One region of the Streptomyces thermocarboxydus genome, then DNA from elsewhere that is predicted to be linked to it. Evidence: riboswitches for the same ligand, from Rfam matches in the RefSeq annotation. Region 1 holds a riboswitch; each other region holds the start of a gene.
The links. Region 1 has a riboswitch for cyclic di-AMP ahead of AY578_RS13255 (LysM peptidoglycan-binding domain-containing protein). Riboswitches for the same ligand answer to the same signal wherever they lie in the genome.
Positions count from the first base shown of each region.

Region 2: another riboswitch for cyclic di-AMP. It lies ahead of AY578_RS20220 (C40 family peptidase); the one in region 1 lies ahead of AY578_RS13255 (LysM peptidoglycan-binding domain-containing protein).
Region 3: another riboswitch for cyclic di-AMP. It lies ahead of AY578_RS15380 (M23 family metallopeptidase); the one in region 1 lies ahead of AY578_RS13255 (LysM peptidoglycan-binding domain-containing protein).

Region 1 is NZ_CP058273.1:2,896,490-2,901,911, reverse strand. It holds gene AY578_RS13265 (cytochrome P450 family protein) at 1-80, shown strand, start outside; gene AY578_RS13260 (LysM peptidoglycan-binding domain-containing protein) at 298-1,257, shown strand; cyclic di-AMP (ydaO/yuaA leader) riboswitch at 1,477-1,645, shown strand; gene AY578_RS13255 (LysM peptidoglycan-binding domain-containing protein) at 1,650-2,354, shown strand; gene eno (phosphopyruvate hydratase) at 2,623-3,903, shown strand; gene AY578_RS13245 (FtsB family cell division protein) at 4,004-4,480, shown strand; gene AY578_RS13240 (DUF501 domain-containing protein) at 4,510-5,043, shown strand; gene AY578_RS13235 (Ppx/GppA phosphatase family protein) at 5,040-5,422, shown strand, end outside.
Region 2 is NZ_CP058273.1:4,357,728-4,363,149, reverse strand. It holds gene pcrA (DNA helicase PcrA) at 1-1,004, opposite strand, end outside; cyclic di-AMP (ydaO/yuaA leader) riboswitch at 1,256-1,392, shown strand; gene AY578_RS20220 (C40 family peptidase) at 1,417-2,589, shown strand; gene AY578_RS20215 (hypothetical protein) at 2,714-3,067, opposite strand; gene AY578_RS20210 (C40 family peptidase) at 3,432-4,472, shown strand; gene AY578_RS20205 (LuxR C-terminal-related transcriptional regulator) at 4,492-5,235, opposite strand; gene AY578_RS20200 (ATP-binding protein) at 5,232-5,422, opposite strand, start outside.
Region 3 is NZ_CP058273.1:3,346,154-3,351,575, forward strand. It holds gene trmB (tRNA (guanosine(46)-N7)-methyltransferase TrmB) at 1-709, shown strand, start outside; gene AY578_RS15375 (PrsW family intramembrane metalloprotease) at 773-2,092, shown strand; gene AY578_RS15380 (M23 family metallopeptidase) at 2,202-3,224, opposite strand; cyclic di-AMP (ydaO/yuaA leader) riboswitch at 3,237-3,394, opposite strand; tRNA gene AY578_RS15385 (tRNA-Met) at 3,699-3,772, opposite strand; gene AY578_RS15390 (dihydrofolate reductase family protein) at 3,836-4,969, opposite strand; gene AY578_RS15395 (response regulator) at 5,056-5,422, opposite strand, start outside.

The DNA.
Region 1 (5,422 bases):
CGTCCGAACTGCGCTGGCGCGGCGGCCTCATCATGCGGGGGCTGCGCACGCTTCCGGTGGAATTCTCCCCTCCCTGCTGAAGGGGGAGTTCAGGACAGACCTGACCTTCCTGCCCCTCCCCGGGGGCCGGTGTGCGGAAACCTGAAGCATGCTCAACTCTGTGATCTTCATGTGATCTGCACGGCATGAACTTGTGACAAGTGATCGAGTGCCTATACGTTCACCCATCAAGTACGGCGCGCTGCACGCTTTTGCTCGCCCCGTGCCGGTTCTTGTTGCCGAGTGAAAGGCTTCCGCATGCTCTCCGGGAACGGCCGACACCGTCGCCCCCGCCAGGCTCCGGCTCTGCTCGTCGCCGCCGGCGTGACCGGCTCCGCGATCGCGATCCCGCTCCTCGGCGCGGGCGCCGCCAACGCGGCGGACGGTGACACCTGGGACCGGGTCGCGGAGTGCGAGAGCGGCGGCTCCTGGAGCCAGAACACCGGCAACGGCTACTACGGCGGCCTGCAGTTGACCCAGGACGACTGGGAGAACTACGGCGGCCTCGAGTTCGCGCCCAGCGCCGACGCGGCCAGCCGCAATCAGCAGATCACCGTGGCCGAGAGAATCCTCGCCGACCAGGGTGTCGGCAAGTGGCGCGCCTGCGGCCTCCTCACGGGCCTGAACCAGGACACCGCTTCCCCGAACGTCGACCCGGGCGTGCCGACCGACGACGACCGGGACGACTCCCTGCTCGGGCTCGGCGGCACGGGCACTTCGTCCGGTTCCGCGGATTCCGGTGATTCGTCCGCTTCCCCCTCCCCGTCGGCGACGTCCGCTTCATCCGGTTCATCCGGTTCGTCCGGTAAGGCGACGAGTGGCGCGGGCGCCGACGCCTCCCCGTCCGCCTCCGCCACCCCTGAAGGTGACGAGTCGGACAAGTCGGGGCAGCGTACCGGTTCTTCGGCTGTCACCGAGTCCGAGGACAGCGGCTCGGGCCGCCACCGCGGTCCCAGCGCGGAGGAGGGCGCGACGGCCGACGCCGGGACCGCGTCGTCCGGCCGGCACGCCTCGCGCTCCGCGGACACGCCCGCCGGTATCGACGACGACCGCTACACCGTCCAGACCGGCGACAGTCTGGCCTCCATCGCCGACTCCCTTGCCTTGACCGGCGGATGGACGGCCCTCTACGTCGAGAACCAGCAGGTCATCGGCGACGACCCGAACCTCATCCTGCCCGGCCAGCGGCTCCTGGTGGACACCGAAAAGGCCGAATAGCGGTCGGAAACAGGCGGCCGAAGGCACCCCCGCGCGGCGGCAGTTGACGGAGCGATTAGAGCTGAATGTCCGTAATAAGGGCCATGAGAGATAGGTCTCAGAGGCCCTGATCATCTTTGAAATTCCGCCGATCGCGTGCTTACGGTCGTGACCGCTCGCCATCGCGGGCCCCGGCTGCCGCCACGCCGAATCCTGCCAGTGGCAGCACGGGAACAGTCGTCGCGTCATGCGCCGTAGGCAGGAGCGGGGGACCCAGGTAAGTGCCGCGACCGGACGGTTGACGTCCGGTACGGCTCGGGGTGAAGCCGCGTCCCGGGAGGGGCGTGGCCGGGCAACTCAACCGGCCCGAACCCGACAGCTCACCTCGTAGGCGTCGGTGAGGGGATCCAACCATGCTGTTTTCCGGCAAGGGCAAGCACCGTCGTCCGTCCAAGGCCACTCGCGCCATCGCCATCGCCGGTGTCACCGGCGCCGCCGTCGCCGGCCCGCTGATGGCGTCCGGCACCGCCTCCGCGGCCACCGCGTCCGAGTGGGACGCCGTCGCCCAGTGCGAGTCCGGCGGCAACTGGTCCATCAACACCGGCAACGGCTACTACGGCGGTCTGCAGTTCTCCGCCTCCACCTGGGCCGCGTACGGCGGCACCCAGTACGCCGCCACCGCCGACCAGGCCTCCAAGGCCCAGCAGATCGAGATCGCCGAGAAGGTCCTCGCGGGCCAGGGCAAGGGCGCCTGGCCGGTCTGCGGCACGGGTCTGTCCAACGCCTCCTACGACGGCGGCTCCGCCGAGGCGCCCAAGACCGAGGCCCCCAAGACCGAGGCCCCCGCCGAGCGCACCGAGCAGAAGGCATCCCGCTCCGCCGAGCGCCCGGCCGCCCCGGCCGAGGAGAAGGCGGCGAAGAAGACCGTCACCACCCCGACCGGCAAGAAGGTCGAGAAGGGCGACGGCGAGTACAAGGTCGTCAAGGGCGACACCCTCAGCTCCATCGCCGCGGAGCACGACGTCAAGGGCGGCTGGGCGAAGCTGTTCGACCTGAACGACGACATCATCGACGACGCCGACCTGATCTACCCGGGCCAGCAGCTGCACCTGAAGTAAGGGCAGACCGCGAGGTCCCTCCCGTCCCCCCACGGGCTCCCCGCCCCGGTGCGTTCTTCCCCCGTACGCACCGGGGCGGGGTCATGTCCGGATGCATTCCGGTCACGGTTTGCCGAAGAGGCTTTGTTCCGTACGGAAACAATCTACGCTCTGTTCTGTCCATGAGGCGGGCGGCGAGATGGCCGAACGCCCGGAGCCGGTTAGGCTCGGACTCGCAGGGCCCCCGCGGCCCCGCTCACCCGCGTCACATCCCAAGAAGGAGATGCTCGTGCCGTCCATCGACGTCGTCGTAGCCCGGGAAATCCTGGACTCCCGAGGCAACCCCACGGTCGAGGTCGAGGTCGGCCTCGACGACGGCAGCACGGGTCGTGCCGCCGTCCCGTCCGGCGCCTCCACCGGCGCCTTCGAGGCCATCGAACTCCGTGACGGCGACGCCGGCCGTTACCTGGGCAAGGGCGTCGAGAAGGCCGTACTGGCCGTCATCGAGCAGATCGGCCCGGAGCTCGTCGGCTACGACGCCACCGAGCAGCGCCTGATCGACCAGGCGATGTTCGACCTGGACGCCACCGACAACAAGGGCTCGCTCGGCGCCAACGCCATCCTCGGCGTCTCGCTCGCCGTCGCGCACGCCGCCTCCGAGGCCAGCGACCTGCCGCTGTTCCGCTACCTGGGCGGCCCGAACGCGCACCTGCTGCCGGTGCCGATGATGAACATCCTGAACGGCGGCTCGCACGCCGACTCCAACGTGGACATCCAGGAGTTCATGATCGCCCCGATCGGCGCGGAGTCCTTCTCCGAGGCGCTGCGCTGGGGCGCCGAGGTCTACCACACCCTCAAGAAGGTGCTGAAGGGCAAGGGCCTGGCCACCGGCCTGGGCGACGAGGGCGGCTTCGCCCCGAACCTCGGCTCCAACCGCGAGGCCCTGGACCTGATCCTCGAGGCCATCAAGGAAGCCGGCTACACCCCCGGCGAGCAGATCGCCCTGGCCCTGGACGTGGCCGCCTCCGAGTTCTACAAGGACGGCGTCTACACCTTCGAGGGCAAGGAGCGCACGGCCGCCGAGATGACCGAGTACTACGCGGAGCTCGTCGACGCGTACCCGCTCGTGTCCATCGAGGACCCGCTGTTCGAGGACGACTGGGACGGCTGGAAGACCATCACCGACAAGCTCGGCGACAAGGTCCAGCTCGTCGGCGACGACCTGTTCGTCACCAACCCGGAGCGCCTGGCCCGCGGCATCGAGGAGGGCGCCGCCAACGCCCTGCTGGTGAAGGTCAACCAGATCGGCTCGCTCACCGAGACCCTGGACGCCGTCGAGCTGGCCCAGCGCAACGGCTTCAAGTGCATGATGTCCCACCGCTCCGGCGAGACCGAGGACGTCACCATCGCCGACCTCGCCGTCGCCACCAACTGCGGCCAGATCAAGACCGGCGCCCCGGCCCGCTCCGAGCGCGTCGCCAAGTACAACCAGCTGCTGCGCATCGAGGAGATCCTCGACGACGCCGCGGTGTACGCCGGCCGCAGCGCCTTCCCCCGCTTCAAGGGCTGACCTCACCCCCGCAGGAAGCGTCGTACGTACGTCCCCGTACCCGGTCCCGTACCGTGTGCGGGGACGTACGCGCGTATGAGAGCGAACGAGAGGCGGGAACATGGCGGTGAAGGACCGGGACCGTTTCTCCACCGCGACCAGGATCCGGCTGATCGGTGAGCAGACCGCGGCCCGGGTCTACCGCTCGCAGACCAAGAGGCAGGCCCGCCGCTCCCGGCTGACCGGCCGCGCGGCCCTGCTCGCCCTGGTCCTCTGCTCCCTGGTGGTGGCCCTCGCCTACCCGATGCGGCAGTACGTCTCCCAGCGCGCGGAGATCGCCGACCTGCAGAAGGAGCAGGACGAGACCCGCCGCCGGGTCGAACGGCTGCGCGACCTCAAGGCCCGCTGGCAGGACGACGCGTACGCCGAGCAGGAGATCCGCAGACGCCTGCACTACGTCATGCCGGGGGAGACCGGCTACATCGTCGTCGACCCGGCCGGCGCCGAGACCACGCGCGGCGACCTCCGGGCCGCCGACCGCCCCTGGTACGCCAACGTCTGGGACGGCGTCGACAAGGCCGACGCCGCCGCCCAGTGATTCCGACGGAACACCGCAGAAAGACACGTATGGACACCCCTCCGCCCACGACGCCGCGCACCGAGCCCACCGACGCGGACGTCGAGGCCTTCAAGCAGCAGCTCGGCCGGCCCCCGCGCGGGCTGCGCGCCATCGCGCACCGCTGTCCCTGCGGGCAGCCGGACGTCGTGGAGACCGCCCCGCGGCTGCCCGACGGCACGCCCTTCCCGACGCTGTACTACCTGACGTGCCCGCGGGCGAACTCCGCGATCGGCACGCTGGAGGCGAACGGCGTGATGAAGGAGATGACCGAGCGCCTGGCCGCCGACCCGGAGCTGGCCGCCGCCTACCGCGCGGCCCACGAGGACTACATCCGGCGCCGCGACGAGATCGAGGAGCTGAAGAACTTCCCCAGCGCCGGCGGCATGCCGGACCGGGTGAAGTGCCTGCACGTCCTCGTCGCGCACTCGCTGGCCGCCGGACCGGGCGTCAACCCGCTCGGCGACGAGGCGCTGGCGATGCTGCCGGAGTGGTGGGCCAAGGGCCCCTGCGTGACGCCCGCGGCCGAGGAGGACGCCAAGTGACCCGGGTCGCCGCGATCGACTGCGGTACGAACTCCATCCGTCTGCTGGTGGCCGACGCCGACCCGGCGACCGGGGAACTCACCGACCTGGACCGGCGGATGACGATCGTGCGGCTCGGCCAGGGCGTCGACCGCACCGGCCGGCTGGCGCCGGAGGCGCTGGAGCGCACCTTCGCCGCCTGCCGTGAGTACGCGGAGATCATCGAGAAGCACGGCGCCTCCGAGCACCTGCGCTTCGTCGCCACCTCGGCCTCCCGTGACGCGGAGAACCGGGACGACTTCGTGCGCGGAGTGGTGGACATCCTGGGCGTGGAGCCCGAGGTGATCACCGGCGACCAGGAGGCGGAGTTCTCCTTCACCGGCGCCACCAAGGAGCTGAC
Region 2 (5,422 bases), 1.5 Mb from region 1:
AACGCGTAGATGGACTGGTCGGCGTCGCCCACCACGCACAGCTCGGCGGGCGGCACCTCGGCCTCCGGCGGGACGTCGACGTGGGGCTCGGAGGCGCCCCCGACCAGCTCGCGCACCAGGGCGTACTGGGCGTGGTTGGTGTCCTGGTACTCGTCGACCAGGACGTGCCGGAAGCGGCGGCGGTAGTGCTCGGCGACGTCGGGGAAGGCGCGGAGCAGGTTGACCGTCGTCATGATCAGGTCGTCGAAGTCCAGCGCGTTAGCCTCGCGCAGGCGGGACTGGTAGAGCGCGTAGGCCTGGGCGAGGGTCTTCTCGAAGCCGTCGGTCGCCTGGGCGGCGAAGTCCTCCTCGTCGATCAGCTCGTTCTTCAGGTTGCTGATCTTGGCGCTGAAGGACTTCGGCGGGAAGCGCTTCGGGTCGAGGTCCAGGTCGCGGCAGACCAGGGCCATCAGACGCTTGGAGTCGGCGGCGTCGTAGATCGAGAAGGACGACGTGAAGCCGAGCCTCTTGGACTCGCGGCGCAGGATGCGGACGCACGCGCTGTGGAACGTCATCACCCACATCGCGTTCGCCCGGGGGCCGACGAGCTGCTCGACGCGCTCCTTCATCTCGCCCGCGGCCTTGTTGGTGAAGGTGATCGCGAGGATCTGGCCCGGGTGGACGCCCCGCTCGGCGAGCAGGTAGGCGATGCGGTGGGTGAGCACACGGGTCTTGCCGGACCCGGCTCCGGCGACGATGAGCAGCGGGGAGCCGGAGTGCACGACCGCGGCGCGCTGGTTGTCGTTCAGCCCCTCGAGCAGCGCGGCGGAGTCGATCACCGGGCGCGGGGCGCCGTCCCGGTAGTAGGAGTCCCGCTCCGGGGGCACGTCGAACTTCCCGCCGAACAGGTCGTCCGGCAGGGGCTCCGGGGCGTGCTCGTCCTCGGGCGGCGGCGGGGGGTCGTCCGCCGGGCCGCGCTGGGCCTGGAGGTCCGCCAGGAAGCTGTCGTCAAAGAGGCTGCTCATCGCTCTCCGAGTCTAGGGCGCTCCACCGACAACCCGGGCCCGCCCCGGAAACATCCCCGGCCCCTCCCCGGGGCGCCGCGGCGGGCACCCTCCACGGTCAGCGCCTCACCGTGCGTGACATCCACAAGAAGGTCACGAAAATGTATCGGGCATATCACCCATCAACCTTCACAAGGGCCACACCAGTTGGCTACCGTGCCGTCCGGGCCGCTCGTCCCCCGCCGGCGAACCTCGCCGGGCCGCGCGGCCCCCGCCGAGTCCGTCACTGTCCGCCAGGGCAGCCGGAGCCGGGGACCCACCGAGACTTGGGGTGAATCGGCCCACTCTTCGGAGAGGCCGTAGGGCAACCCTTCCACCCGCCCGAACCCGACAGCTAACCCGGTAGGCGGAGCACCGGAAGGAGTCGCCTCCCTTGGCGTCGCACCGCAAGTCGCGCACCCCCGGCACGCGCGTGGCAGGCATACGCACCCCGGCCCTCGCCACGGCCGCGCTCACCTCTGTGGCCTTGCTCTCCCAGACGGCCAACGCCTCTCCCGGCGAGGACCGGCCGAGCCTGGAGGAGGTGGAGAAGAAGGTCGGCGACCTCTACCGCCAGGCCGAGTCGGCGACCGAGAAGTACAACGCGGCCAAGGAGAAGACCACCAAGCAGCGCAAGCGCGTCGACACCCTCCTCGACGACGTGGCGCAGCGCACGCAGAAGCTGAACGAGGCGCGCGCCGAGCTGGGCTCCTACGCGGCCGCCCAGTACCGCACCGGCGCCGGCCTGCCCGACACCGCGACGTTCCTGCTCGCGGAGACCCCGCAGGACATCTTCGACCAGCGTCAGGTGCTGGACCGGATGACCGGCCGCCAGAAGGCGGCGGTCGACGACTACGTCACCCAGCAGACCGAGACGATGAAGAAGCGGCAGGAGGCCACCGAGAGCCTCCGAACGCTCACCGAGACGCAGGGCGACCTGAAGACGGCCAAGGCCACCGTCCAGAAGAAGCTCGCCGACGCGCGTGAACTGCTGTCGAAGCTGACCGCCGAGGAGAAGGCGCGGCTCGCCGCGATCGAGAAGCGCAAGCAGGAGGAGGCCGCCCGCAAGGCCGCGGAGCTGGCCCGGCAGCAGGCGGAGCAGGAGCAGGCCCGCGAGGAGGCCGCGCAGCAGGACGGTGGCGCCTCGGAGGGCTCCGGGTCCGGCTCCACCGGCTCGACCGAGACCCCGCCCGCCGACTCGTCGTACGGCATCAAGGCCGAGAAGGCCCTCGCCTTCGCCCGCGCGCAGATCGGCAAGCCGTACGTCTGGGGCGCGACCGGCCCCGGCTCCTACGACTGCTCTGGGCTGACCCAGGCCGCCTGGAAGGCCGCCGGCGTCTCCCTGCCGCGCACCACCTATGACCAGGTGAACGCCGGCACCACCGTCCCGGTGTCCCAGGCGCAGCCCGGCGACCTGGTCTTCTTCTACGACGACGTCACCCACGTGGGCATCTACATCGGCAACGGCATGATGATCCACGCCCCGAAGCCGGGCGCGTACGTCCGCGAGGAGTCGATCTACTACGACGGCGACTCCGCGATCCACAGCGTCGTCCGGCCGGCCTGACGGCACGGGCGCAGAGGGCGCAGAGGACGCAGAGGGCGCACATACGAAAACCGCCGACCGGGCCGGAGAGGCTCGGTCGGCGGTTCCGTGTCGAGGGCAGGCCCCGGCGTTCCGGGGTCGCGGCTCAGGTCCAGAGCACCGCGATGAAGATGTTCGCCACGGTCAGCAGGCCGACCAGGCCGAAGACGCCCTTGTCCACCTTCTCCTCGTCCCGCTTCACGTAGACCAGGCCGAGGATCACGACCAGCAGCGCCAGCTTCACGCCGATCTTGATGTTGTCCACGGAGTAGTCCTGCGCCTGGTTGAGGCCCACGAGGATCACGCCCGTGACCAGCATCGTCAGCGCGCCGTGCAGCATCGCCGGGACGAAGCGGGCGGTGCCCGCGCCCATCGCCTTCATCTGGGTGAGGAAGCCGCCGAGCAGCGACGCGATGCCGATGATGTGCAGACCGACGAAGAGGTGGATGAGTACGTCCATGAGGCCGGAGCCTAACCAGGGGCGTCCCATAGCATTCCGCCGCCCTCGGCCTTCCCGCCTTCACCACATCGGTCATCACTCTGAGTGAGAACGAAGCGCCATGCACGACCCAACGGTCACTTACGGTCACCCGGCGGTCCGTGGGCAACACTTCCGCACAACCCGCATCCCGCGCCGCGCGGCCCGGCCTAGCGTCCTGCCCCAGGTGACCGGCTCCGCATCGCCGCTCGGGCCAGGAGCGGCGGCCGGACACCACCGCCGAGGAAAGGGTCCGGCGGCGGACGGCTCCCCTGTCACCCCGCCGCCGGACCACCGGACGGACGTCCGGCCCCGACGGACGCCAGTGGGAAGGACGGCACCGAGGGTGGCAGCGCACCGCAGGTCACGGCAGCGTCCGGTGGGCGGCACCACGGCCCGTGCGGCCGTCACCGTCGTCCTCGCGGGAGCGGCCACCGCGGCCGGCTTCGACGGAGCGGGGCACGCGGCGCCCCGGCCGACGCCCTCCGGCGCCGACGTGGACCGTCTGTACCGCGAGGCCGAGGTCGCCACCGAGAAGTACAACGGCGTCAAGGAGAAGGCGGATTCGGCACGGCGGCGGCTGCGCGACCTCCAGGACGAGACGGCCCGCGCCCAGGCACGGCTCAACAAGGCCCGGGAGGCCCTGGGGACCGTAGCGGCGGCGCAGTACCGCTCCGGCGGCCTCGACCCCGCCCTGCGGCTGATGCTGTCCGACGACCCCGACGCCTACCTCGACGGCGCGGCCCTCGCCGAACGCGCGGGCAGCCGCCACCACGCCGAGCTGGGCCGGGTCCGCGCCCAGCTCCGCGAGATCGAGAAGCTGCGCGGCGCGGCCCGCGTCGAGGTGAGGACGCTCACCGCCCGCCGGGACGAACTCGGGCGCCACCGGCGGACGATCACCGAGAAGCTGTCCGCCGCCCGCGAGGCGCTGTCCCGGATGTCACCGGAGGAGCGCGCCCGGATCACCGGCGACTCCCTCCGCGCCGCCCGCTCGGCCGGCGGTACGGCCCGGGACGCCGCCCTGGCGCAGGCGCCGAACGCGCGCGCCGCGCAGGCCGTCGCCTACGCCCGCCAGAAGCTCGGCAGCCCTTATGTGTGGGGCGCGACCGGCCCGGACGCCTTCGACTGCTCGGGCCTCGTGCTGGCCGCGTACCGCTCCGCGGGCGTCTCCCTGCCGCGCACCACGTACGCGCAGATCGACGCCGGCCGTCGCGTCTCCCCCTCCGAACTCCTCCCCGGGGACCTGGTGTTCTTCTACTCCGGCATCAGCCACGTCGGCCTGTACATCGGCAACGGGCAGATGATCCACGCCCCGAACCCCTCGGCCCCGGTCCGCGTGGCCCCCGTCGACCAGATGCCGTTCGCGGGGGCGACACGCGTCGTGTGACCGAGCTCGGCCGGGCGGCTCAGACCAAGCGGCGGGCCGTCGCCCAGCGGGTCAGCTCGTGCCGGTTGGACAGCTGCAGCTTGCGCAGCACCGCGGAGACGTGCGACTCCACCGTCTTCACCGAGATGAACAGCAGCTTGGCGATCTCCTTGTAGGCATAGCCCCGGGCGATCAGCCGCAGCACCTCCCGCTCGCGCTGGGTGAGACGGTCGAGGTCCTCGTCCACCGGCGGGGCGTCCGTCGACGCGAAGGCGTCCAGCACGAACCCGGCCAGCCGCGGCGAGAACACCGCGTCGTTCTCCTGCACCCGGAAGATCGAGTCGACCAGGTCGGCGCCCGTGATCGTCTTGGTGACGTAGCCGCGCGCACCGGCCCGGATGACGCCGATGACGTCCTCCGCCGCGTCCGACACGGACAGCGCGAGAAAACGCACCGGCCGCTCCGGATCCCCCATCAACGACGTGCAGCGCCGCAGCACTTCGATGCCGCCGCCCCCGGGCAGGTGCACGTCGAGCAGGACCACCTCGGGCCGCGTCGCCGTGATGACCGTGACCGCCTGGTCGACGTCGGCGGCCTCGCCGACCACCTCGACACCGGTCTGCTCGGTCTGTCCGATCTCCGCCTGGACCCCCGTACGGAACATCCGGTGGTCGTCGACGAGGACCACGCGCACATGGCGCCGCCCGGCCCCGCCGGCCGGCTCCGCGGTCCCGTCCGCCGGCGCCGCCTCCGCCGCTGCGTTCGCCTCGGTCGGCTCGCTCATGACGTCTTCTCCGCCCTCTCCATCTCCAGCTCGACCTCGGTTCCCCCGTCCGGCACCGCGCGCAGCCGCGCCGTGCCGCCGTTGCGTTCCATACGGCCGATGATCGATTCTCTGACGCCCATACGGTCGGCGGGTATCGAGTCGAGGTCGAACCCGGGACCGCGGTCCCGGACGGACACGAACACCG
Region 3 (5,422 bases), 450 kb from region 1:
CCGGATCCGCAGCTTCCAGCCCCGCCGCAGCCGCGTCACCTCAGGTCAGGCGGATGCGCTGCAGCGGCTGTGGCCGGTGTGGGGGCTGGACATCGACGGCAGCCGCCGGCTGGACCTGGCCGAGCTGTTCGGGAACGGCCGGCCGGTCGTCCTGGAGATCGGCTTCGGCATGGGCGAGGCCACCGCGGAGATGGCCGCCGCCGACCCGGGGACGAACATCCTCGCGGTGGACGTCCACACCCCCGGCCAGGGTCATCTGCTGCACCTCGCCGAGGAGCGCGGCCTGACCAACGTGCGCGTGGCGAACGGCGACGCGATCATCCTGCTGCGCGAGATGCTCGCCCCCGACTCCCTGAGCGGGCTGCGCGTCTTCTTCCCCGACCCCTGGCCGAAGAAGCGGCACCACAAGCGGCGGCTGATCCAGCCCGAGTTCCTGACCCTGGCCGCGTCCCGCCTGGCGCCGGGTGCGCTCGTGCACTGCGCCACCGACTGGGAGCCGTACGCGGAGCAGATGCTCGAGGTGCTGACCGCGCACCCCGACTTCGAGAACACCCGGGAGGACGGCGGTTTCGCGCCGCGTCCCGAGTTCCGTCCGCTCACCCGTTTCGAGCGGCAGGGGCTGGACAAGGGTCATGTGGTGAACGACCTGCTCTTCCGCCGCGTACCGCACGACGACCGCGCCGGGCACCGGGACGGGGACAGCGCCTGACCTCCCCGACCCTCCTCCTGCGCCGGCACGCAGCCCTGCCCCTTTCTCGTTAGGGTCGAATCCGTGGCCAGCAGCCCTCCGTACCCGCCGTACCCCGGCGCAGCTCCCGGCAGCACGCTGCGGCACCCCCACTGGTGGCAGCGCCCGGCGGTCCGCTACGGAGCGGTGGTCACCCTGCTGGCCCTGTCCGGGCTGGTGATCCTGGCGCTGGTGCGGGAGCAGACCGGTACGCAGGGCTTCCTGGTCGGTCTGGGGCTTGCCGTGCTGCCGGTGCCGCTGCTGCTCGCGGCTTTCCGCTGGCTGGGCCGGGTGGAGCCGGGCCCCTGGCGGAACCTGCTGTTCGCCTTCGCCTGGGGCGCGTGCGCGGCGGCACTGATCGCGATCGTGGCGAACAGCTTCGCCACCCGGTGGATAGCGACGACCACCGCCGACCCGGCCGGCGCCGACACCCTGGGCGCGACGGTCATAGCGCCGGTCGTGGAGGAGACTGCGAAGGCGGCGGCGGTGCTGCTGCTCTTCCTGTTCCGCAGACGCGACTTCCACGGGATCCTCGACGGCGTGGTGGCCGCCGGGTTCACCGCGACCGGTTTCGCGTTCACCGAGAACGTCCTCTACCTGGGCAACGCCTTCGGCACCGACCAGCTCACCGGCGGCAGCGGCATCGCCTCGGTCACCGCGGCGACCTTCTTCGTCCGCATCGTCATGTCGCCCTTCGCGCACCCCCTGTTCACCGTGCTCACCGGCATCGGCTTCGGCGCGGCCGCGCTGGCCGCCGACCGGCAGCGGGTGCGGCGCGTGCTCCTCCCCCTCGCCGGGCTGCTGCTCGCGATGGGCATGCACGCCCTGTGGAACGGCTCCGCCACGCTCGGCCAGTTCGGCTTCATCGCGGTGTACGGGGCGTTCATGGTGCCGACGTTCGGGCTGCTGACCTGGCTGGTGGTGTGGACGCGGCAGCGGGAGCTGCGGACCGTGCGCACGGAGCTGCCCGCCTACGCGGTGGCGGGCTGGCTGCGTCCGGCGGAGCCGTTCGCGCTGGGCTCGATGCGGGCGCGGCGTCTCGCCCGGAAGTTCGCCCGCGAGCACGGAGGGAAGCCCGCTGCCCGCACGGTCGCCCAGTACGAGGCGTACGCGACCCAGCTGGCGTTCCTGCGCCACCGGGGCCGCGCGGGGAAGGCGGGGGCGGACTTCGTGACGCGGGAGCGTGAGCTGCTGCTGGAGCTGTGGCACCGGCGCGGGGCGGCCCGCCCGGCCCTTGAGCACGCGGCCCGGCTCACGGCGCCCCCGGTGCCGTACGGCGCGGGCTGGGCGTACGGGCCCATGCCCGCCGCGTGGCCGGCGCAGCCGCCGTATCCGGCGTACGGGGAGAACCCCTACCGGCGCTGAGGCAAGAACCCCCGGACATGCGGAACCGGCAGCCCTGACGTCGGGGGGTCGTCGTCGGGGCTGCCGGCGTTCACGGCGTCGGCGGCCGGTACGCGGCCGCCGGAGTGGTTCAGATGGAGAGGCCCTTGCCCGCCAGCCAGGCGGCCGGGTCGATGCCGCCGGAGCCGGTGTGGACCTCGAGGTGCAGGTGGGCGCCGGTGACGTTGCCGGTCGCGCCGACGCGGCCGATCACGTCCCCGGTGTTGACCTTCTGGCCGACGCTGACGTTGATCGACGACTGGTGGGCGTACCAGATCTCGGTGCCGTCGTCGAGGGTCAGCACCGTCTTGTAGCCGTACGAGCCGTCCCACCCGGCGGAGGTGATCGTGCCGGTGTGGACCGCCTTGATCAGGGTGCCGGTGGGGGCGGCGAAGTCGAGGCCGGTGTGGTGGCCGGAGGACCAGTAGGCGCCGGCCTCACCGAAGGTGGAGGTGATGGTGTACGAGGAGGTCGGCAGCGCGTACTGCTTGGCCAGCTCGGCGAGGCGCTCGGCCTCGGCCTTCTTCGCGGCCTCCTCCTCCGCCTTCTTCCTGGCGGCCTCGGCCTTCTCCTTGGCCTCCTTCTCCGCCTTGGCGGCGGCCTCGGCGGCCTCCTTCTCGGCGGCGGCGAGGGCGGCGGCCTGCGCCTTGCTCTGCGCCTGGCCCTGCTGCTGCTCGACCTGGGCCATGATGCGGGCGCGCAGCGCCTCGCCGGCGTCGGCGGCGCCCTCCTCGGTGCCCGTGTCGGCGGCGGCCATCCTGCCGATGTCGCTGAGGGGGGTGCTGGAGCCCTTCGGTGTTTCCTCGTCGGAGATGAGGGAACCCACGTTGGGCAGGTCGGGCAGGGAGATGGAGACGGGCGGCTTGCCGGTCTGGGCGCTGGCCATGCCGCCGGCGCCGACGGCGGCTATGACGCCGACGCCCAGGACGGTGGAGCTGCGGGCGAGTCCGCCTCCGCGCTGCTTGGCGACGCGGTGCCGGCCACGCACGGGCCGGACGGACTCCGCAGTGGGGTTCCACTCCTCGAAGGGGCCCTCTTCGGCGCCGGGGGCGCCGTAGACGAAGGTGTCGCTCGGCTTGAACGGGGCCTCGGGGGCAGGCGGGTTGGACGCCACGTGGGCGCGCTCCTTTCCTTCCGTCTTCGCCTACCGGGTTAGCTGACGGGTTCGGAGCGGGAAGGTCTCCTACGCGCGTATACGAACCGTGTTTCCACGGCGGTATCCGCCCGATTCACCCCATGGTGGTGGTTCCCCGGTTCCCTTGCGGGATTCGGCGCGTGCGCACGGAGCCGACTTCTGTGACGGCTGGGACGACCGCGCTGCGTTATCGAACGTTAATAGACGCGGGGGCCGGATTCCAAGCCGTTCCTCTTGATCGTTAACGATTTCCGCACGGACTTAAGCGCCATCAGCGGGCGAAAACGGGCGAGTTGACCGGGCCTCTGACGGCCCGTCGAACCTGACGGTGTGTCAGTTGTTATGCGCTGCGGCGCCGTTCACTCACTCTGCGTGAGAAGTAAGGGAGAGGGTGCCGTCAGGGGGAAACACCGAGGGCCGGAACCCTTTCGGATTCCGGCCCTCGGCCTTCAGTAGCGGGGACAGGATTTGAACCTGCGACCTCTGGGTTATGAGCCCAGCGAGCTACCGAGCTGCTCCACCCCGCGTCGGTAAACACAAGTGTACGGCATCCGCGGGGTGCTCCGCACATCCCTTCCCGGTGGGTGCGTTCAGCCGCCCAGCAGATGCGCGTTCGGCGCCTTCGCGCGCTGCTCGAACTCCGGCAGCACCACCACCGTGGCGCCCCCCTCGGCCAGTACGGCGCTGCCGTCGGCGTCCGTCACGAAGGTGTCCGGCTCCCGCCAGGCGGTGACCACCCGGCGCACCCCCGCGTCCAGGATCAGCCGCGCGCAGGGCGCCGGCCGGGACGCGCGGCGGGCGCACGGCTCCAGGCTTGAGTAGACGGTGGCGCCCGCCAGCCGCGGGTCGGTGGGGTCGGCCTTGGCGAGCGCGGCCTCCTCCGCGTGCACCACGGGGTCCTCACCCTCCCGGGAGTGGCCCCGCGCCAGCTCGGTGCCGTCGGCGGCGACCACGACCGCGCCGACGCTGAACGCGGTCTCGGAGGGCGGGCATTGCGCGGCCAGCTCGCAGGCGAGGGCGAGCCAGTGGCGGTCGGCGGCGGACGGCAGGGCGCCAGTGCCGGGCGCGGTGGGCTCGTAGCGCATCAGGACGACGTCGCCGATCGGCCGGGTCTCGAGCAGGCGCAGCCGCCCGCCCTGGTAGGCGCCGGGGCCGAACAGGCGGGGGGCGTCGGGGTCGCCGACGAACAGCGGGGCGAGGACGAGCTGGAGCTCGTCGGCGAGGCCCTCGGTCATCAGCTGCGTGTGGATCCGCCCGCCGCCCTCCACCATCAGCCGCCGCACCCCGCGCACGTCGTGCAGGTGCTCCAGGAGCCGCCGCCAGTCCAGGGCGTCGCCGAGCGGCACGACGTCGGCGGCGATGCCCAGGGCGCGGGCCCGTTCGGCGCCCTTGTCCGTGGTGTAGAGCACCTTCTCGCCACCCGTGTGCCAGAAGCGGGCCGTCGGGTCGAGATCCCCTGAGCCGCTCACCGTGACCTTCAGCGGGTACTCCGGCAGCCCGTCGGCGACCCGGGCGGCGCGGCGCTCGGGCGAGTTGACCAGCAGCCGGGGGTTGTCGGCGCGGATCGTGCCGGCGCCGACCAGGATGGCGTCCACGGACGCCCGTACCTCGTCGACCCGGTCGAAGTCGGCCGGGCTCGACAGCAGCAGCCGCTCGGGGCCGGTGTCGTCCAGGTAGCCGTCGAGGGAGACGGCGGCGGACAGCAGGACGTACGGGTACGGCATCGGCGGGCTCTCCCGGGTGCGGGCGGCGGCGGGACCGCTGCGCGGTCCGTCTCCAGTCTGGCAACCCGTGCGGCCGGGCGCGGAGGTCAGGGCTCGATCAGGCCGACCCGGATCGCGTACCGGGTGAGCTCCAGGCGGTCCTTCAGGCCCAGCTTGGCGAGCAGGTTGGCGCGGTGCCGCTCCACCGTCTTGGGGCTGATCACCAGCATGTCCGCGATCTGCTGCGAGGTGTGGCCCTCGGCGACGAGCTTGAGGATCTGCTCCTCGCGGTCGGTGATCGCCTTCGGGGGCAGGGTCCGGCCCTCCCGCGCGAGGTCGAGGTAGTTGTGGATGAGGGCGTTGACCGCCCCCGGGTAGAGGAACGGCTCGCCCCGCATGGTGGCGTGGCAGGCCTGCACGAGGTCCTGGTCGGCGACCGACTTGAGGACGTAGCCGGAGGCTCCGGCGGCCAGC